Regions from separate parts of the Candidatus Paralachnospira sp. LCP21S3_A2 genome, predicted to be linked through region 2. Evidence: a T-box and tRNA genes for the amino acid it is inferred to sense, from the RefSeq annotation. Region 2 holds a T-box; the other holds one or more tRNA genes.
The links. A T-box is a leader RNA that pairs with one kind of tRNA and senses whether it is charged. The one in region 2 lies ahead of proS (proline--tRNA ligase), so its partner is inferred to be a tRNA-Pro.

Region 1 (10,893 bases), on a different contig from region 2:
GGTTCTTCCGGAAGCGGGAAAACTACGCTGCTTCGGTGTCTGAACTTCCTGGAACGGCCCGACGGCGGCATCATTCGGGTAAACGGGGAAACACTTTTTGATGCGGCGGATCCCATGACCACAAAGGAGTCTCAGATCCGGCGCAAGCGTCTCCACTTCGGTCTGGTGTTCCAGTCTTTTAATCTGTTCCCCCAGTACACAGCTCTTGGAAATGTGATGCTGGCGAAGGAACTTCTGGCGAAGGAACGGCCGGATTATAAGGAAAAGAAGAAAGAGATCCACGATGAGATCGAGGCACAGGCAGAGGAACTGTTAAAGCAGATGGGACTTGGCGACCGGATGAAAAATCACCCGCACCAGCTTTCCGGCGGCCAGTGTCAGCGTGTGGCCATTGCGAGAGCCCTTGCTTTGGAGCCGGACATTCTCTGCTTCGATGAACCCACTTCGGCACTGGACCCGGAGCTGACGGGAGAAGTGCTCCGTGTCATGAAGGAGCTGGCGGAGAAGCATATGACCATGATCATCGTGACCCATGAGATGGCATTTGCCAGAGATGTGTCCGATCAGGTAATCTTCATGGATGACGGAAGGATCCTGGAGCACGGCACGCCGGCCGATGTGTTCGAAAATCCGAAGGAAGAGCGTACCAGGCAGTTCCTGGCCCGGTATCATGAAGAAGCATAGCGGTTTAAGGATCCGGCAGGCTTTTACAGGAGAAAAAACAGTTGACAGAACCGGTACAGCGTGGTATTATATAAAAGCTGTGTAGAACAAAGAAGAGTATCCGCTCTCACCTTGGCGTCCATGAGCGACCGGGTTCCTATATTGTTTTTCTTTGATGTGTTTATAAAGAGAAAAGAAATGGGATTTTAAGTGGATAGTTCTTCTATCCACTTTTTGTATTTATTCAAAGCAGTTCGAAGAAAGAATGCAAAATGAAATCGAACCGGTTCTGAATAAATGACTTTTATCTAAATGATGGGGGTGTCTGGTTATTAGCGAGTTAATGTTGAATGAACAGATCAGAGACAAAGAAGTACGTCTCATTGGCGAAAACGGCGAGCAGCTTGGAATTATGTCTTCCAAGGAAGCACAGAAGCTTGCGAGAGAAGCGGAACTGGATCTGGTAAAGATCGCTCCGATGGCAAAGCCGCCGGTATGCAAGATCATCGACTACGGCAAGTACCGTTACGAACAGGCCAGAAAAGAAAAAGAGGCCAAAAAGAAACAGAAGGTCATCGAGATCAAGGAAGTCCGTCTGTCTCCGAATATTGAGGAAAACGACCTGAATACGAAAGTTTCCGCTGCCAGAAAGTTCATTCAGAAGGGCAATAAGGTAAAGATTACCTTACGGTTCCGCGGCCGCGAAATGAGTCATATGAATAACTCCAGACATATCCTGGAAGAATTTGCAGAGAAGCTTTCCGACATTGCAGTGGTTGATAAGCCCTCCAAGGTAGAGGGGAGAAGCCTTGTAATGTTCTTATCGGAGAAGCGATAGAAAATTGGCTGAGCCAAAGTTTAAGGAGGAAGAATCATGCCTAAAGTAAAAACCAGCAGAGCAGCAGCAAAGCGTTTTAAAAAGACCGGAAACGGAAAGTTAAAGAGAATGAAGGCCTATAAGAGCCATATCTTGACCAAGAAGTCTCAGAAGAGAAAGAGAAATCTTAGAAAAGCAACCGTTGCTGTTCCCGCAAACGCAAAGGTTATGAAGAAGATTTTACCTTACTAATGCAGTCATAAATAGAAGGAGGAAGACTTAAAATGGCAAGAATTAAAGGCGGATTAGGCGCTAAGAAGAAGCACAACAGAGTTCTGAAGCTGGCAAAGGGCTACAGAGGAGCTCGTTCCAAACAGTATAGAGTAGCAAAGCAGTCTGTAATGAGAGCACTTACCAGCTCTTATGCAGGAAGAAAGCAGAGAAAGAGACAGTTCAGACAGCTCTGGATTGCCCGTATCAACGCAGCAGCAAGAATGAACGGACTTTCCTACAGCCGTTTCATGTATGGCTTAAAGGAAGCAGGCGTTGAGATGAACCGCAAGATCCTTGCAGACATGGCCGTTAATGATGCGGCAGGTTTTGCAAAGCTGGCTGAGGTTGCCAAGAGCAAACTGGCTTAAAACCGGATTATTATTCTGATTGTGCAAACTATTTGAATTGTTGAAATAGAACGAAAAATTTTATTCAAAAAAATTCAAAAAGTGCTTGCATTATTGAGAAACGTGTGCTATTATATATGAGGATTTGGTTCTGAGATACTAATGAACCAAATCCATAATCGGAATGTGGCTCAGCTTGGTAGAGCGTTCGGTTAGGGACCGAGAGGTCGCAGGTTCGAATCCTGTCATTCCGACTTTAGAGAGCAGATAACGAAGGTTATCTGCTCTTTTGTATTAGAGGAGGCCGGTATTTGAAGGCATGGAAGATGATTCTCCCGGAGCAATGTTTTCCGACTCCGGTGTTCCGAATATATTCTGCACTTCTGCTTGCAATAACCAGCCGGCAGGTGTATACTGATAAGGAAAATAAATACAGGGGAGCTCGTAGAAGCGGGCTGAGAGGAAGTGATCAACTTCGACCCTTATACCTGATGCGGATAATGCCGCCGGAGGAAGTCGTTTTATAGCGCTTACATTCGGAGATACCGCATGGTATCTCCTTTTATAATATGACGAAAGGAAGTTGTATAAGTATGAATCAGACAAAATGCAGTGTGAAGAAGCTGGCGCTGGCAGGATTATTCTGCGCGGCAGCTGTGGTAGGGAGCCTGTTCTCCTTCCCGGTGTTTGGGAGCAAATGTTCTCCCGTGCAGCATATGGTCAATATTCTCTGTGCGGTGCTTCTTGGGCCTGGTTATGGTGTGGGTGCGGCCTTTGCGGCGTCTCTGATCCGCAATCTTCTGGGACTTGGAAGCCTCATGGCATTTCCGGGCAGCATGTTCGGGGCGCTGGCCTGCGGCCTGATGTACTGGAAAACTAAAAATCTTCCGGGAACGCTTCTGGCGGAGGTGGCAGGAACTTCAATCCTGGGCGGTCTGTGTGCGTATCCGGTCGCAGTCCTTCTTATGGGAAAGAGTGCAGCTGGGCTGGCATTTTATGTCTATGTGTTTCCGTTCTTTGTATCCACTGCCGGTGGAGCCGTAATTTCCGGTGTGCTGATCTACAGCCTGAAAAAATGCGGAGCCTTACATAAGATGCAGGAAGTCATCGGATAGGGGGAAAAACACCATATGCTTGGAGAATGTCTGCGGAACGTGAGAGAACGGTGTCCGCTGATCCATAATATCACCAATTATGTGACTGTCAACGACTGTGCCAACATTCTGCTGGCCTGCGGCGGATCCCCGATCATGGCAGATGATCCGGAGGAGGCAGAGGAGATCACATCCATTTGTGGGGGTCTGACTATTAACATCGGAACACTGAATCATCGGACAATTCCGTCGATGCTTCTGGCAGGAAAAAAGGCCAATGAGCTGGCCCATCCGGTTGTGCTGGATCCGGTGGGAGCAGGAGCATCCAGACTTCGGACCGGTACGGCGCTGAAGCTGCTGGAGAACATTAAGATGACAGTGATCCGGGGAAATATTTCCGAGATCAAGACGCTGGCGCTGGGGAGCGGAACCACCAAGGGGGTGGATGCAGATGTTGCCGATCAGGTGACGGAAGAAAATCTGGATGCGGCTGTATCCTTTGTGAAAGCGTTTGCGAAAAAGACAGGAGCAGTTGTCGCTGTGACAGGAGCGATCGATCTGGTGGGCGATGATACAAGAGTCTATTGTATCCGAAACGGAAATGCCAGAATGTCGTCCATCACCGGGACCGGCTGCCAGCTTTCATCCATGACAGCGGCGTTTGTGACGGCCAATCCGGATCGGACACTGGAAGCAGCTGCGGCGGCAGTTTGCACCATGGGGATTGCCGGAGAAATTGCCTATGACCGGTTGTCTGCCATGGACGGAAATGCGTCCTATCGGACCTATATCATCGATGCGGTAGATCGAATGACGCCGGAGAAGCTGGAGAAAGGAGCAAGGTATGAAGTGCGATAAACAATATATGCGGCTGTATGCGGTGACAGACCGTGCCTGGGTGGGAAAACAGACCCTGTATGAGCAGGTGGAGGCGGCACTGAAGGGTGGAGTGACCTGCGTGCAGCTTCGGGAAAAGGAACTGAGCGAAGAGGACTTTCTGGCGGAGGCGAAGGAAATCAAGGCACTCTGTTCCAGGTATCATGTTCCCTTTTTCATCAACGATAATGTGGACGTTGCCATAAAATGCCAGGCAGACGGTGTCCATGTGGGGCAGGAGGATATGAAAGCATCCGATGTACGGGCAAAAGTGGGGGATCAGATGATAATTGGTGTTTCCGCCCATTCCGTGGAGGAAGCTGTGGAGGCTGTGAAAAACGGAGCGGACTGTCTCGGTGTGGGAGCGATGTTTACAACCTCGACCAAGGCGGATGCAAGCGTGCTGCCAAAGGAAACGCTGCGAGCCATCTGTGAAGCCGTGGATGTGCCGGTGGTGGCCATCGGCGGCATCGGCGAGAGCAATATCCTGGAGCTTGCGGGAACCGGAGCAGATGGTGTGGCTCTTGTAAGTGCCATCTTTGGCGCAGCGGACATTGAGGCACAGTGCCGGAAGCTGCGCGCTCTCTCGGAAGAGATGGTGAGCCGATGAGGCTTCGCGGGGCAATCTTTGATTTTGATGGGACACTGTTTGATACCATGTCGGTCTGGGACACGGCGGGAGAGGATTATCTGCGTCTGATCGGTATGACACCGGGGGAAACCATCAACGAAGAGCTGAAAACCATGAGCCTGCAGCAGGCGGCGGAAGCTATCAAGGAGCAGTATCGGATTCCCAAAAGTACGGAGACGATCATCGATGAGGTCAATGAGATGGTGGGAGATTTTTATCTGTACAGGGCCGAGCCGAAGCCGGGAATTGAAGAATTTCTGGAACAATTGGATAAAGATGGAGTTTCCATGTGCATTACCACGGCGGCGGAACGGCGGCTGGTGGAGGGAGCACTGAAACGCTGCAGCCTGGATCGCTTTTTCGGAGAAATTTTCACCTGCGGGGAAGTAGGGCACGGGAAGGATGAGCCTATGATCTACGAGCAGGCGCTTTCGTTCCTGGGGACGGAAAAAACGGAGACCGTTGTATTTGAGGATGCATATCATGCGGCGCGGACGGCGAAAGACGCCGGATTTTCGGTGGCAGCCGTGTATGACGGCCATGAAACAAGCAGCGAGGAACTGCGGTCACTGGCGGACTGGTATCTGGAGGATTATCGGAGCGCATGGGAGACCATTGACAAGTCGTAACAGCAAGCTTACACAGAAGAATCTGAATTGCAGAGAACTGGAACGGTTCCTGTGAAAAATATAGATCAGATTACGGCGGCAGACCGGGGGCACCACCTTCTGTCGCCGGCGGGAGACTTTCATCGTTTCATAGGAAAGTGCGTCCTATCAAACAAAAAAGGAAGAATATTCCGGAAAGAAGGAACCCGCAGAATAAAAATAATGCGGATCAGGAGGAAAACATGAAAACAGCATTATCAATCGCCGGAAGTGATTCCAGCGGAGGCGCCGGTATTCAGGCTGATCTGAAAACGATGACCATGAATGGAGTGTTCGCCATGAGCGCAGTGACTGCGCTGACAGCTCAGAACACTACCGGCGTAAGCGGCGTGACGGAGGTGACGCCGGAATTCTTAAAACGGCAGATCGATGCGGTATTTACCGATATCCGTCCGGATGCGGTGAAGCTTGGCATGATACCGAACGGAGCCCTGATGGAAGCAGCGGCGGAGCGTCTTAAGTTTTACGGAGCAGAGCGGATCGTGGTGGATCCGGTCATGGTGGCAACGTCCGGCTCCAGTCTGATGGAAACAGAGGCGGTCACAGTGATGAAACGCCGGCTTCTGCCCCTGGCCGATCTGGTAACGCCCAATATTCCGGAGGCGGAGATCCTTTCCGGCATGGAAATCCGGAATAAGGAGGACATGGAAGCGGCAGCGGAAAAGATCAGCAATTCCTGCGGATGTGCCGTGCTTTTAAAAGGCGGCCACAGCATTGAAGACGCCAGCGACCTGCTGGTTTCCGATGGGAAACACCGGTGGTTTTATGGAAAGCGGATCGAAAATCCCAACACTCACGGAACCGGATGTACCTTGTCCAGTGCCATTGCGGCAAATCTGGCGAAGGGGTATGACCTGGAGACATCCGTCGGACGGGCTAAGGACTATATTTCTGATGCACTGGCAGCTATGCTGGATCTGGGGCTCGGAAGCGGTCCCATGAACCATGCATTTGCCCTGACCGGGAAATATGCAGAAGAACCGGTACAGCATTGAGGTTCAAAACGGAAGAGAACGCAGGAAATTTTCGCCGGTAAAGATCGGTGAACAGAATACAAAAAGGAGAATGAAGATGAGAACAGAAGCATACGCAACACAGATGGATGCAGCAAGAAAAGGCATTGTGACAAAGCAGATGGAGATCGTGGCAAAAAAGGAGCACATGACCACGGAGGAGCTCCTTCCCCTGGTAGCCAGCGGCAAGGTGGCGATCCCTGCCAATAAGAATCATGAATGTCTCTCCCCGGAGGGGATTGGCTCCATGCTCCGCACCAAGATCAATGTAAACCTGGGTGTTTCCAGAGACTGTAAGGATTATGACGTGGAAATGGAGAAGGTGCTTTCCGCAGTCAATATGGGTGCAGAAGCCATCATGGACCTGTCCAGCCACGGAAATACTCAGCCGTTCCGCCGGAAGCTGACCCATGAGTGTCCTGCTATGATCGGAACAGTTCCGGTTTATGACAGTGTGATCCATTATCAGAGAGATCTGGATACGCTGACTGCAAAGGATTTTGTCGATGTGATCCGTCTCCATGCAGAGGACGGTGTGGATTTTGTAACCCTTCACTGCGGAATCACCAGAAAGACCATCGATCAGATCCGCAAGCATAAAAGAAAGATGAATATCGTATCCCGCGGAGGTTCCCTGGTGTTTGCATGGATGTGTATGACCGGCGAGGAAAATCCGTTCTATGAATATTATGATGAGATTCTGGATATCTGCAGAGAATACGATGTGACCATTTCCCTGGGTGATGCCTGCCGTCCCGGCTGTCTGGCAGATGCCACGGATGTATGTCAGATCGAGGAGCTTGTCCGTCTGGGTGAGCTGACCAAGAGAGCCTGGGAGAAGGATGTTCAGGTCATGGTAGAAGGCCCCGGACACGTTCCCATGGATCAGATCGCAGCCAATATGAAGGTGCAGCAGACGATCTGTATGGGCGCGCCTTTCTATGTACTTGGGCCGCTGGTAACCGATATTGCACCGGGCTATGACCATATCACCGCGGCCATTGGCGGTGCCATTGCAGCTATGAACGGTGCGGCATTCCTTTGCTATGTAACTCCCGCCGAGCATCTGGCTCTGCCTAACCTGGATGATGTAAAGCAGGGGATCATCGCCAGCCGGATTGCAGCTCATGCAGCAGATATTGCCAAGGGGGTACGCGGCGCCAGAGACATTGATGACCAGATGGGCGATGCCCGCCGTGTCCTCGACTGGGAAGCTCAGTGGAAATGCGCCATTGATCCCGAGACCGCAAAAGCGATCCGTGATGACCGTTCTCCGGAACATGAAGATACCTGCTCCATGTGCGGAAAATTCTGTGCAGTCCGCAGCATGAACAAAGCTCTGGCCGGGGAACATATTGATATCCTGTAACTCCAGATTCGACACGCAGATAAAATGTAAAAAACGTTCAGGACAAGCTTGCTTGTTCCTGGGCGTTTTTTACATTTTGCGTATGGGAAGAATGCTTATACAACCTCAGGCAGGAGCTGTTCTGTATCGACAGAACGAGCGGAGCGGGAGAAGGTCTGAAGTCTGCGTGTTGAAATAACAGAAAAGACTGTATGAGAGCGGGAAGGTCGCTCCCCGCGAGGGGAGCCGTAGTTGAAGCGAAGATTCTCCTGCTCTGCCAAAAACTTGACAATTTCCACCGGAAAGGTTGATTTTCTAAGAAAACGTGATAAACTAGGGTAGCAGGAAAAAGTAGAAGAACAAAATGATCGGGACCGGGCAGGAAGCTGCCCGGTTTTCACAGGAGGGACGCGATGAATTACGAAGAATCTGTGGCTTACGCAGGGGAGCTGATGAAGAAAAAGAATATTGTTCTCGGACTTGGCACCATGAAGGAGCTGCTGCACCGACTGGGGGATCCCCAGAATGAGCTGTCCTTTCTGCATATTGCGGGAACTAATGGGAAAGGTTCGATACTTGCCATGGTGGCAAGTATCTGTCAGGCGGCCGGATATCTGGTCGGACGCTATAATTCCCCATCGGTGTTTACCTACTGCGAAAAGATCCAGGTAAACGGTGAATCTATCAGTGAAGCAGATGTGGCCAGGCTGATGACAAAGGTACGTGAAGCCAGTGATGCCATGGAGGGGGAAGGATTTCCTCATCCCACCAGCTTCGAGACAGAAACAGCAGTCAGCTTCCTTTATTTTAAGGAAAAAAAGTGTGATCTGGTGGCGCTGGAAACCGGCATGGGTGGCGAAACGGATGCCACCAACGTGGTGACGACAACTCAGGTTAGCATTCTTGCATCAATCAGCATGGATCACATGCAGTTTCTCGGAAATACCCTGGAGGAGATCGCGAAGGTCAAGGGTGGGATCATAAAGCCGGGAAGACCGGTGGCCATGACCGGGCAGAATCCGGAAGTGGAGGCAGTGATCCAAGGAATCGCAGAAGAAAAACAGGCGCCTCTGATTATTTCCAGACCGGAGCAGGCAGTGATCCGGTCTGCAGATTATACGGGGACGGTTTTTGATTATAAGGAGTTTCAAAATGTAAAACTGTCGCTTCTTGGAAAATATCAGGTGATAAATGCCTGTACAGCGCTGGAAGTAGTTGAAATTCTCCGCGGTTTAGGCTATGATATTAGACAGCAGGCGGTTCTTGAGGGCATGGCCGGTGTGAAATGGCCGGGACGTTTTCAAATGCTGATGGATCGGCCTGTGTTTCTCATTGACGGAGCTCATAATCCGGAGGCGGCTGTGCGCCTCAGAGATTCCATTGAACTTTATTTTTCCGGCAGAAAGATTTCTTATATTATGGGAATTCTGGCGGATAAGGATTACGAAGAAATTGTACGGATCACAATGCCCCTGGCGCAGAAGATTTATACTGTGACGCCAGGAAGTCCGAGAGCTCTTGGTGCAGAGGCGTTAAGAGACTGTGTTCTGAAAAGCGGATTTACCGGTAAGGTGAAAGCGGAGCTGTCTGTAAAGCAGGCAGTTTTTGATGCACTTTTGTCGGCAAAAGAAGATGAAATTATAATAGCATTCGGTTCGTTGTCTTATCTCAGCGAAGTGACCGATGCTTTAAAGGAGACTATCCATGATAGATAAAGAAAAAGTTGAAGCAGCAGTGCGCCTGTTCCTTGAAGGGATCGGCGAGGATGTGAACCGCGAGGGACTGGTGGGAACACCGGATCGGATCGCGAGAATGTGTGAAGAAATCTATACGGGAAGCGATGAAGCGGCGGCGCGCCATTTGTCGAAAACCTTTACGGTATCAAATAATGAACTGGTGCTGGAAAAGGATATTACCTTCTATTCCATGTGTGAGCATCATCTTCTTCCCTTTTACGGAAAGGCCCATGTGGCTTATGTACCAGATGGAAAGGTGGCCGGTTTAAGCAAGCTTGCGCGGACGGTGGATGAGTTTGCAAAGCGTCCCCAGCTTCAGGAGCAGCTGACGGCTCAGGTAGCAGATGCTATGATGACCCATTTAAAGCCCAAAGGTGTAATGGTGGTTGTAGAGGCAGAGCATATGTGCATGACCATGCGTGGAATCCGAAAGCCGGGTGCCCAGACTATGACTTATGTGCGCCGGGGAATTTTCGAGGAGGATCAGGCACTGGCAGACCGTGTATTTGCCATGATCCGCTAGGATGGAAAACAAAAAGAGAAATTTGGAACTCTGTACAGATGGCAGGGTTCCTTTTTTTTATGGAATATGATACAATAACAAGAAAACATTCTGAGACGCAGGAGGACATGAGTGGAACGAGTTGATCGTATTATCCGAAATGAAACCTTTATCTGGAATATGAAAAAACTGCTGAGACTGGAGCAGGAACGGATCTACTGCCGCCATGACATGGACCATCTGCTGAGCGTGGCGCGGATTGCTTACATAAAAGCACTGGAGGAACGGATTCCGGTCTCCAAGGAGCTGATTTATGCGGCGGCGCTGCTCCACGACATCGGACGGGCAGCTCAGTATGAGACGGGGATCCCTCATGACCGGGCCAGTGTCGGGATTGCGGAGGAAATCCTCCGGGACTGCGGGTTTACCGGGGATGAGCAGGCTGAGATTTTATCAGCCATCAGCAGCCATCGTTCTAAGGATGTGGCCGGGGAGAGCCTCCTCGGAACATTGATCTACGATGCGGATAAAAAGTCCAGAGCCTGTTTTATGTGCAAGGCGCAGGCTTCCTGCAACTGGCCCATGGAAAAGAAAAATTATAATATCAAGAGGTAAGCACAGATGAGGATTGGAAATAAGGATTTTGATGTGGAGAATCATGCATATGTCATGGGAATTTTAAATGTAACGCCGGATTCCTTTTCCGATGGCGGAAAATGGAATAATCTGGATGCGGCTCTGAAGCACACAGAGGAGATGCTGGCGGACGGCGCGGATATCATCGACATTGGCGGCGAGTCCACAAGACCCGGTTACGGTGCGATCCTTCCTGATGCGGATGAGATTGCCAGAGTACTGCCGGTGATCGAGGCGGTGAAAGCCCGGTTCGATGTGCCAATCTCGATTGATACTTATAAAAGCGGTG
Region 2 (10,893 bases):
AGTCCCAGAACGCTGACGGAGCCAGGGGTGATGTCGAGGAACTGTTCCATGTATTCCGCCTTGGCAAAAGACAGACGCGCGGAGCCAATCTGTGAGGAAAGATCCTTGGTGTGGAATACTTTGGTGTCTGGGATCATCAAAAGATAGAATGAGGTCTCCTGCCGGTTGCATAAAAACAGGTTTTTGCAGATCACGGCCTGTAACACCTTGTCGATTTCCTGACAGATCTCCATGGTCATGGCCGGTTCGTGGTCAACCCGGTCATAGGAGACGCCCAGCCGGTCAAGCAGGTCGTATGCACGAAGCTCTTTTTCCGTCCTGCCTGCGGTGTCCGCAGGCCTTCCATGCTGTAATTCCATTTAGTTATCCTCCATATGCAAGTAATTGCGGTGTGGTTACAGATTCCGGTAAAAATTCCGGATCCGGGAAAAATCTGCCGCAGCAGCCTTCTGGAATGTCATAAATTTCTCCCTGGGTTCATTCATGAAACAGAATCTGGGAAAAATACCGGATTTTCCCGTCATTTCCCCAGCAGATCATGCCGACGGCATCTGCCATCTTCTGGGCATCCACACAGTAGGCGGACATACAGGAGTGATTCTTGTAGGGACCGGCGGTCATGAGCAGCAGATCGGTTTTTCCGTCCAGCTTCATCTGTTCCGCCAGGGCTTCCGTGATCTTGTTATGCTCCAGCTTTTCCTTTTTATAATCCATATCCGGTTCACGTGTGGTCTGGAGAACCAGTGTCTTTTCATAGGAATACGCCCGCTGATCCATTTCCTCCACCGTACCGCTCATAGGCGGACAGGCAGGATTGTGGTTATAGCAGCCGCAGAGGTTTTCCTCGCAGAAGACCCGGTATTCCGGCTTGAATACAAGATTCTTAGTGTCCATAACGGCGGCATCGGAAAAGCCAAGTGCCTTGGCAGCGGCGATAACATCCATAAATAAAACCTTCTTTCCATAAAATTGTTGCCGGGATTCAGTATAGCACAGATGAGCGCGGTTTTACAGTTGCTTTAACCAGTATACCATTGGACGGCGGTTTATTCCATACGGAATTGCTTTACGCCGGAACGACGTCAAAGCGCGAACAAATTTTGTATTCTGGTGTAATGTTTATAGAAAACGAATATTTTATGATAGGCTATGACATAGGAGTGCGCTATAATAAGAGAAATATCGCAGAAGAGGGGGAGACGTGCGTGCAGTATATCAGCGATTATGAATCGCCGCTTGGGAGAATTTTGCTGGCAGCCGATGAAACCGGGCTGGCGGGAGTATGGTTTGAGGGACAGAAGTATTTCGGACGGTGTCTGGAAGCGGAACGGGAGGAGAGGGAAATACCGGTTTTAATACAGACAAAACGCTGGCTGGATCGTTATTTTTCCGGGAAAAGACCGGAGATTCCCGTGCCGTTTCATTTTATCGGAACAGCCTTTCAGAAGGAGGTCTGGGAAATTCTCTGCACCATTCCCTACGGACAGACCATGACCTACGGAGAGATCGCACAGCTTCTTGCGAAGCGGCGCGGAATCGATCATATGTCGGCGCAGGCAGTTGGCGGTGCGGTGGGACATAATGAAATTTCGATTCTTGTTCCCTGTCATCGAGTGGTCGGAACCGGCGGAAGCCTGACCGGATATGCAGGCGGGATCGACCGGAAGGTACAGCTCCTTACATTGGAAGGTGTAAACATGGACTCCCTGTTTGTACCGGAAAAAGGGACGGCACGGTAAAGCCTGCGCCTGTCAGTCGGAAATTTCCTTTCTATTCCGTTAATTCAATTAAATTCCCCTCAAATCCCACAAGACAGCTTTCATAATAGCCGTCGCCGGTGATCCGCGGCCCGCTGAGAACCTGACAGCCGTCCTGTTTCATGGTTTCGGTCAGTTCATCGACAGCAAATCGGCTTCCGAGGCTGAATGCCAGGTGAATATAGCCGGTGCGGTCTGGATCTTTTTGCACATCATGAAGCCCCGGCTTTGTCATAAGCTCCAGTCTGGAACCGTCGGAAAAGCTTAAAAAGTAAGAAGAAAAATCGGTATTTTTGTTATGATACTTCTCACCGGAAACGGCATGAAAATACTTTATAAAAAACGCGCGGGCCGCTTCCAGATCATTGACATACAGCGCCAGATGTTCGATTCGGATTGTTGGGTTCATAGTCGGTCCTCCTGTTAAAGCTGCGGAAAAAGCCGGGGCATGGTTTACGGAGTTGAGTTCCGCGTTTCGTCCATAAGCCGGTTCAGCAGATGGGAAACGGCAAACATGACTGTCTCATAGTGCATGAAATCAAGAATGTTTTTCGGAACCAGGATCTGCAAGCTGGGCGGGAAATCCTCATCAGATTCCCAGAACCGGACGGTGACCGGAAGAAAAGAGAAAAACTGTAATTCACAGGCGGCATCCCCGCCGGAAACAGGTATTCCGTGAAGTGCTTTGCAGGCATGCAGAAATCCGGAAGTATTTCCGTCAAAAAATTCGGCGGCATGCTGAAAAAAGTCCGTTTTTTGTCCCATATTTCCGGTATGAATACTGGAAAGCGTATTCACAGGAACCAATTCTGTACTGGCGGGATTCGGACGGTCAGACCGGCAGAGAACATCATAGATGGTCATAGCTTCATTGTAGTCAGCTGCGTTTGCGGTCTGAGAAAAATCTGCCGACCATTCTACTTGGCCGGATTCCCGGCTGATCCGATACATACGGTCAACAAAAGAAAGATAAAGATATTGAGTATCATGTTCTAAAGAAAAATTTCGGATCATAAGATCCTGATCATGCTGCAGAAAAGAAACAGCCATCTGAGTCTTCATTAACTCATAGTTAGAACGACTGGGATTCATGGAAGCTCCTCCAATTCGCATTTTGTACTAAATATAACACAGAAATGAGGGCGATGCCAGAAGCAGCTTCCGTATATTCTGACTGATTGATGTAAGTGGGGGATGTAAGGAATAGAGAGCTTGCGCAGGCCACCCTCCCGGTCAGAGGCAACTTCGATATGTGCCGGTTGACCGGGAGGGTGCCTGCGCAAGCCATACCCATACATTACAGATCCACGTCCTGAAATCGTTTCATCGCGTATTTCATACTTCCCCATGTTCCAATCGCGTAAACAACTGCGGCGGCGGCCAGGCTCAGCCACAGATCGGTGTTTCTCATGGTGCTGGTATTGTTGAGAAAGCCAAGGCCAGGCAGATGATGGAGGGTTTCTGCAAGTCCGATGAGCAGAAGCGCGGCGATTCCGAAGTACAGAAACGGTATGCCGATCCGATAGCCGGTCTTAAAAAATCCGCAGATAAAAAGCAGATTGAACAGCAGAAACAGAAGAAGCGTAAATGCCAGATAAAGCTGGTTGGCATTCATCATGACGTTGTTCACATATGGTTCGGCATGGGCGAGAACAGTCATGCGCAACAGTGTGAAAATCCCCATGAGCAGAAAGCCGGCGAGCTGGATCATGATGCTGAAGGCGAATTTGCCTTTTACTGTGTCCGACTTTGACAGCGGAAGGAGAACGGAATAGAGGATATCGTTGGTTTCCCGTGTTGCCTGAAAGGAGTGAAAGATCCCGAAGCAGACAAAGAAGCTGCCCACCAGGATCGGATAGCCGGGGATCAGTGCCATGACTGAAAAGGCCAGAAACAGGAAGGAAAGAGGTGAGGCCGCCAGCCGGATTTCTTTAATGAGCAGTTTTTTCATGAAATGCCTCCTGTTCGTCATGGATCATAATTTCCTCAAGAGTTTTTCCGAGACCGCGGGAGCGGCAGTCTGCCAGATAGTCCGGCAGAGCCCCGGAGATCTGCACGGTACCGTTTTTCAGATAGGTGATCATATCTGCACAGTTTTCCAGATCTGTTGTGATATGGGTGGAAAACAGGATCGCTGTGCCGGTCTCCTGCGCCAGATAACGAAATATAGTCAGAAGCTCGCTGCGGGAAACAGGATCAAGTCCGGAGGTGGGTTCATCAAGAACCAGAAGCTCGGCGTGATGGGAAAGAGCCAGTGCCAGGTTCAGCTTCACCCGCATGCCCTCGGACAGCTCCTCCGGTGTCTTTTCTTCCCGCAGAGAAAACAGCTCCAGATAATGACGGTAGGCTGCGTCATCCCAGTTTTCATAGAACAGCTTTGTCACGGCGGCAATGTCACGGATCGGTTTTTTCTTATAATAATCCACAGCACCGCAGGCGTAGCCGATCCGTTTTTTGATTTCTGCTTCGTGGGAGGACAGCTCCATGCCGAAGCAGGAAATGGTTCCGCCGGAAGGACGGATCAGCCCGAGCATGGATTTGATGGTTGTCGTTTTTCCGGCACCGTTGCGCCCCACCAGTCCCATGATGGAGCCGCGGTTCAGAGAAAACGATACATGATTTAAACGGAAGCCGGGATATTCTTTTCGGAGATCCGAAATCTCCAGGATGGTATTTGTATGATGTGTCGGATTCATATAGTCACTGCTCCTCCCGTCTGGTGTTCCGGTTTAGCAGGATCATCAGATCCGCCTCTTTGATGAGAGCCAGTCCCTGAGCTTCATCGCCCAGCAGGATCAGCGAGTCGCCGGGGTGGATGTTGAAGATCCTGCGTGCTTTGGCCGGAATGATGATCTGTCCTTTCTCACCAACAGTCAGAACGCCGAACATGTGTCTGCCCTTCGGCGCAATGCCGAGGCCGGTACCGTCCGGCTCGTAGGTCACCAGATCATCAAGGCTTACATTGAATACATCGGCGATCATCCGGCATTTTTCAATGTCCGGAAGTGACTCGCCGGTTTCATATTTGGAAAGTGTCTGGCGCGAGATGTCCAGCTTTTCCGCCAGTTCCTCCTGTGACAGACCGGCGGCTTTTCGCAGCATGAGCAGATTGTCTTTAAACATCGGAAAATTCCCACCTTTCCTGATTGTAATGTCGCATTTTCTGCCTTCAATGTAACACAGATCCGCTGGAAAGACCATAACGGAACCTTAACAAAAATCCCTGATTTTGTTAAAAATCGTTGCGGCATAAAACCGGTCGGACGGAGCATACTGAGAACAGAAAAAGGAGGCACCTCATGAAAAACAGGCTTACGGAAAAACAGAAAAAGGCGCTGGCAGTGCTCGGAACGACGGCCGGCGTATATCTTGCGCTCAAGTATGTTCTGCGGCTGTTTTTCCCGTTTCTGCTGTCCTGGTGGCTGGCGGTTCTGGTGGGGCCGGCAGCCGTTTCCCTGGAACAGAAAACCTGCGTTAAGCGGACAGTCTGGGCCTCGCTTTTTATTACGGCTCTTTCAGCAGTACTGCTTTTTCTGGGCTATATCCTGGGGAGGCTGTTTCTGGAACAGCTCATAAAAGCAGCGGCACATCTGCCATCATGGTTTGAGGAGCTTTGCGGCTGGCTGGATGGTGTCTGCCGGAACTGTGACCGGTTTCTCGGATTTTCCGGCGGAACGACCATGGAATTTGTGGAATCCAGGGGACAAAGGTTTCTGGAAACTGCGGAGCGCCAGGCCGGAACGTATCTCATGATGTTTTCTCCGGGAATTTTTGCGGGAACCGCGAAGCTTGGCGGGCTTCTTGCTGTTGCGGGGATCGGCGGAGTTCTGGTGGTGGGAGCCCGGGGACGGATCCTTCACTGGAAAAACACCTCGGTTTTCCGCCAGGAGCTTTCGGCGGCGGCCGGCTGCATCAGCCGTGTCGGAAGAAGCTTTCTTCTGGTACAGCTGTTTATCATGCTCCTTACCAGTATTCTCTGCGGCGTGGGATTGTATGCTCTGGGAAATCCCTACGCAGTGCTTCTGGGCGCCGGGCTCGGACTTCTGGACGCACTTCCAGTGTTCGGAACAGGAACGGTCCTGGTTCCCTGGGCCGTGATTATGTTGTTTACCGGAAACTGGACCTATGCCATCGGACTGATGCTCCTTTATCTTCTCAGCTATTTTCTCAGAGAAATCCTGGAGGCAAAGCTCATGGGCAGCCGCATGGGAATCCGCCCGCTGGAAATGCTCATGAGTATGTACGCCGGACTCCTATTATTTGGCGTAACCGGCTTTCTTCTGGGACCGCTGGGGTATCTTCTGGTGCGGGAGCTGAGCGGACTTTACACCGGGGAAGGGTGAATTATCGTTTGACAGACAGAAAACCGCTGGGTTATACTGATAGCATAGAAACAGAGATCATTCATGAAGATATTCCTGCACATGGAGAGAATCTGCCGATGGTCTGCGGCCCGGCGGTTGTCTGCCAGAGTCCGGACGGAGAAAGGAGCTTCTATGTTTTGTACAAACTGCGGATATGAATTGAAGGCGGGTGACCGGTTCTGTGAAAACTGTGGAACGCCGGTAGAGAACCCGCCGGTGGAGAACCCTGTAAAAACCATAAAAGAGGAGCCGGTGCCGATACAGCCGGAGAACACTGCGCTGCCGCCGGAAAGCACAGAAGAGCAGACAGGCATGACAGAGTCGGAAGCAGCTGTAAAAATGCCGGAACAGCCGGAAGAAGCGGCTTCCGGAGACGCCATTCCGGAGCTGGAAAAGCAGATCATGAAAAATATGGAAAATGAGCTGATCCTGGAAATGCCGGAGGAGGCCATGAGGAAGGGAACGCGGGTATATGGCGAAGCAGGCCGCGCGGAACACGGCAGAGAAATGCATCGGGAAGCGGGCAGTGCGGAACGCGGCAGAGAAATGCATCGGGAAGCGGGCAGTGCGGAACGCGGCAGAGAAATGCATCGGGAAGCGGGAAACGGAGAAGCGGGAGCGAAGCCGCAGCGTACGGATGGATATCGGGAAACGGAGCAGCCGGGCAGTCATCCGCCTTATGAATACATACCGGGGAACCGGAAACCGGAAAAAAGCAAAAAGAAAAATGGAAAGAAAAAGGCGTGGATCATTGCATTATCGTCGCTGATCGCGGTGATGCTCCTTGTTCTGGCAGTGTTTGCGTTCGTGCTGTCCAACCCGGCTAATAAGCTTAAGGCGGCCATCAGGGACCGGGACTGGACGAAGGTAGAAGCGATTTATGAGAAGAGCTTTTCCGGAAATGAAAAGAAAAAGGCACAGGCTGATGAGCTGATAAAGAATCAGGTGGAGGCGATTACTTCGGCGTACACCTCCGATTCTATGGATTATCAGACCGCAAAGGGACACTTGACTGCCATCGCAGCATTCTGGGATGATGCGTCTGTGTCGGATGCACTGGTGCAGATCCGGGAATTATATGATTCCAGAAGCGCCTTTGCCGATGGCGAAAAGGCAATGAAGGCTGAGAATTATGAAACAGCCATCGCAGAGTATAAAAAGGTGATCAAGGCGGATTCCAATTATGAGACTGCCCAGAAGCAGCTGGAAGCGGCGGAGAAGGCTTACCGCGAGGCAGTTCTCGACGAAGTGGAAGCGCTGGAGAAAAAGGATGATTATGAGGAGGCGGCAAAAAAGCTTGCCCAGGCGCTGAAAATCCTTCCGGGGGATGAGGCGCTGATCAGGAAACAGGAGGAGCTCGAAGAGGCTCAGGAGGATTATGGAATTCAGTCCGTACTGGAGCAGGGCAAAAAAGCAGCGGATCAGGGGAATTATTACACCGCCATGGAGGGAACCAGGGAGGCTCTGGCAGAGTATAGCGGAAATGCAGAACTTCAGGCTGCACTGGAGGAATACAAAGCGAAGTATCAGGAGGATATCCTGAAAAAGGCGGCGGATGCCCTGGGAACAAATCAGAATTATGAAGCGGCGCTCATTGTGCTTGATGGTGCACTGAATACGCTGGGAGGTGATTATCCGGAGATTGAGCAGGCACTGCGGGAACAGAAGGAGGCCTATGTACAGGAACAGTTAAAGCAGAGCCAGGAAGAGACAGATATTGCGGCGTTTGTCGGAAGCTGGCGCGGCAGCCAGGTGACTTTTGGCGGAATGACCATAGATGCAGATACGTATCTGCAGTATGCGGGGCTGGCTTCTGATCAGCTGCGGATGAATATGCGGTCTGATGGTTCTATGCATGTCCAGCTTCTGGGTGAGACGGCAGATGGCACCTGGAAGAAGACGGGGGATCATGCTTATGTACTCACAATAGAGGGTTCGGATCAGAACGTAACGCTGGAAAACGGACGACTGATCATGAATCTGGATAATGTGGAGCTGATTTTTGTTCGGGAAGCTGCGGCTTGACAAATGACGGAAATTCGCCTAAGATAGAAGCAAAACATGGCGAAGATAAGGAATAGTAGAGATCAGACGGCCAACCCAGAGAGAGGACGGAAGCTGGAAAGTCTTTTTGGCACAGATGTTGAACCCACCTTGGAGTCCTGTATGAAAATACAGCGTAATTCCGGCGATAACGGATCGAGAGTGAGCCAGCCAGATGGCTAACAAGGGTGGTACCGCCGATATTCGGTCCCTTGCTTCGGATGATTCCGGAGCAGGGGATTTTTGTTTATCGGGAGAGTCATTTTCTGATAAATTTCATAGAAGATTGTTTCAGGACAAATTGGCCGGGCCACGGAATTATTATGGAAATTTACAGTTTAAAAGGAGAACTTATCATGGCAAAGGAAAAGAAATTAGTGGAATCCATCACCTCCATGAGTGAAGATTTTGCCCAGTGGTATACCGATGTGGTAAAGAAAGCGGAGTTGGTGGAGTATTCGAACGTGAGGGGTTGTATGATTATTCGTCCCAACGGATATGCGATCTGGGAGAATATTCAGAAGGAGCTGGACAGACGCTTCAAGGAGACAGGGGTAGAAAACGTATATATGCCCATGTTTATTCCGGAGAGCCTGCTCCAAAGGGAGAAGGACCATGTAGAAGGATTTGCGCCTGAGGTTGCATGGGTGACGCAGGGAGGGCTGGAGACCCTGCCGGAGCGGCTTTGTGTGCGTCCGACCTCTGAGACTCTGTTCTGTGATTTTTACTCCAGAATTATCCAGTCCCACAGAGATCTGCCGAAGCTGTATAATCAGTGGTGCTCCGTTGTGCGCTGGGAAAAGACGACCCGTCCGTTCCTGCGTTCGGCAGAGTTCTTATGGCAGGAGGGCCACACCGCTCATGCAACGGAGGAAGAGGCTGAGGCAAGAACCATTCAGATGCTGAATATTTATGCAGACTTCTGTGAGGAGGTCCTGGCCATTCCGGTCATCAAGGGAAAGAAGACCGACAAGGAGAAGTTTGCCGGAGCACAGTCTACCTACACCATTGAGGCGCTGATGCATGATGGAAAGGCACTTCAGTCCGGAACCAGCCATAACTTCGGCGATGGCTTTGCAAAGGCATTCGGTATTCAGTATTCAGATAAAGAAAACAAGCTTCAGTATGTACACCAGACCTCCTGGGGAATGTCCACCCGTATCATCGGTGCACTGATCATGGTTCACGGTGATGACAGCGGATTAAAACTGCCGCCCAGAATTGCTCCGGTTCAGTGTATGGTAATCCCGATTTCTCAGCGGAAAGAGGGCGTGATGGAAAAGGCGGCCGAGCTTCGTGATATCTTAAAGGCAGCCGGTGTCCGTGTAAAGCTGGATGATTCTGATAAGAGCCCGGGCTGGAAGTTCAGTGAGCAGGAGATGCGCGGAATCCCGATCCGTGTGGAGATCGGACCGAAGGATATGGAACAGAACCAGGCGGTGATCGTCCGCAGAGATACCCGTGAGAAGATCACGGTATCCATCGATGAGCTGGGCGAGAAGGCACTGGAGATCCTTGATGTGATCCAGAATGATATGCTTGCAAAGGCAAAGGCTCATCTTCAGAGCCATATCTATGAGGCTCATACCTATGATGAGTTCAAGGATATCGTGGCGAACAAGCCTGGCTTTGTGAAGATGATGTGGTGCGGCGATCAGGCATGTGAGCTGAAGATCAAAGAGGACACCACAGCGACCTCCAGATGCATGCCCTTCAAGCAGGAGCACATCGGAGATGTATGCCCGGTATGCGGAAGACCGGCGAAGACTATGGTATTCTGGGGCAAAGCATATTAAAAGCTGCGAACATATAAAAAAGAATCCGGCGGACAGGAAGCTTCGCTGAAAAACAAGAGACACGGTGCAGAGAATGAGGTTCCTGCATCGTGTCTCTTTTATGAGAAGTTTTAATTTTGGAGATTCTTCATTGCTTTTTTAAACTGGAAGGTGAACAGGACGATGGTAAAAAGGACTGCGGTCACATCTGCAGCCGGCTCAGCCATATAAACGCCTCTGGTGGAATCAGAGACCAGGTGAGGCATGAGATAAATGAGCGGCAGCAGCAGTACAAACTTTCGGACAACGGCGACGATGATCGAGCAGACTGCTTTTCCCAGAGAGGTAAAGGTCATCTGGCAGGCAATCTGGATTCCAAAGAGTCCCAGTCCGCCAAGATAGATCTTCAGCATGGGAGCAGTAAAAGAAACAAGGGCGGCATCGGACGTAAAAATACTCACGAACAGCTTCGGGAAAAGCTGGACAGCAGTCCAGAGAACCATGGAGTACGTAAAGCAGGTGATCAGCAGAAGACGGAAGGTCTTTTTTACACGGTCCGCATTTCTGGCACCATAATTATAACTGGAGATCGGCTGAGCACCCTGGGCAATGCCCTGAAGCGGAAGCAGCGCGAACTGCATCACACTGGTGAGGATCGTCATAGCGCCAACAGCAATGTCACCGCCGTAACGGAGCAGGGAGGAATTAAAGCAGACGGTCACAACACTCTCGCTTGCCTGCATGATAAAGGTAGCGAGACCAAGTGTAATACAGGGGATGATAACCTTTGCCTGCATACGCAGATACTTCTTTCGGATATGGAGAAGCGTCTTTTTTCCACAGAGGAACCGCAGGACCCAGATACAGGAGACGGCCTGGGAGAGTACCGTTGCCAGAGCGGCACCCCGGACACCCATTCCGAAAGCAAAAATAAAGACCGGATCCAGAACGATG

Region 1: it has a tRNA-Pro gene. The T-box ahead of proS (proline--tRNA ligase) is inferred to sense a tRNA for this amino acid. The anticodon was not compared.

The regions. Positions count from the first base shown of each region.
Region 1 covers NZ_JBQKGG010000010.1:72,019-82,911, forward strand. Annotated here, with positions in the region: gene ACTQ3K_RS08600 (amino acid ABC transporter ATP-binding protein) at 1-684, shown strand, start outside; gene infC (translation initiation factor IF-3) at 1,007-1,501, shown strand; gene rpmI (50S ribosomal protein L35) at 1,538-1,732, shown strand; gene rplT (50S ribosomal protein L20) at 1,765-2,121, shown strand; tRNA gene ACTQ3K_RS08620 (tRNA-Pro) at 2,281-2,354, shown strand; TPP riboswitch at 2,525-2,632, shown strand; gene thiW (energy coupling factor transporter S component ThiW) at 2,694-3,215, shown strand; gene thiM (hydroxyethylthiazole kinase) at 3,231-4,052, shown strand; gene thiE (thiamine phosphate synthase) at 4,039-4,680, shown strand; gene ACTQ3K_RS08640 (HAD family hydrolase) at 4,677-5,330, shown strand; gene thiD (bifunctional hydroxymethylpyrimidine kinase/phosphomethylpyrimidine kinase) at 5,552-6,364, shown strand; gene thiC (phosphomethylpyrimidine synthase ThiC) at 6,441-7,751, shown strand; gene ACTQ3K_RS08655 (bifunctional folylpolyglutamate synthase/dihydrofolate synthase) at 8,144-9,445, shown strand; gene folE (GTP cyclohydrolase I FolE) at 9,435-9,989, shown strand; gene ACTQ3K_RS08665 (HD domain-containing protein) at 10,101-10,583, shown strand; gene folP (dihydropteroate synthase) at 10,590-10,893, shown strand, end outside.
Region 2 covers NZ_JBQKGG010000016.1:1,902-12,794, reverse strand. Annotated here, with positions in the region: gene ACTQ3K_RS10510 (prolyl-tRNA synthetase associated domain-containing protein) at 1-359, opposite strand, end outside; gene ACTQ3K_RS10505 (DUF2284 domain-containing protein) at 478-945, opposite strand; gene ACTQ3K_RS10500 (methylated-DNA--[protein]-cysteine S-methyltransferase) at 1,206-1,739, shown strand; gene ACTQ3K_RS10495 (VOC family protein) at 1,771-2,166, opposite strand; gene ACTQ3K_RS10490 (DUF3786 domain-containing protein) at 2,211-2,849, opposite strand; gene ACTQ3K_RS10485 (ABC-2 transporter permease) at 3,055-3,708, opposite strand; gene ACTQ3K_RS10480 (ABC transporter ATP-binding protein) at 3,689-4,453, opposite strand; gene ACTQ3K_RS10475 (helix-turn-helix domain-containing protein) at 4,458-4,880, opposite strand; gene ACTQ3K_RS10470 (AI-2E family transporter) at 5,057-6,100, shown strand; gene ACTQ3K_RS10465 (zinc-ribbon domain-containing protein) at 6,254-8,146, shown strand; T-box leader at 8,180-8,380, shown strand; gene proS (proline--tRNA ligase) at 8,521-9,960, shown strand; gene ACTQ3K_RS10455 (MATE family efflux transporter) at 10,071-10,893, opposite strand, start outside.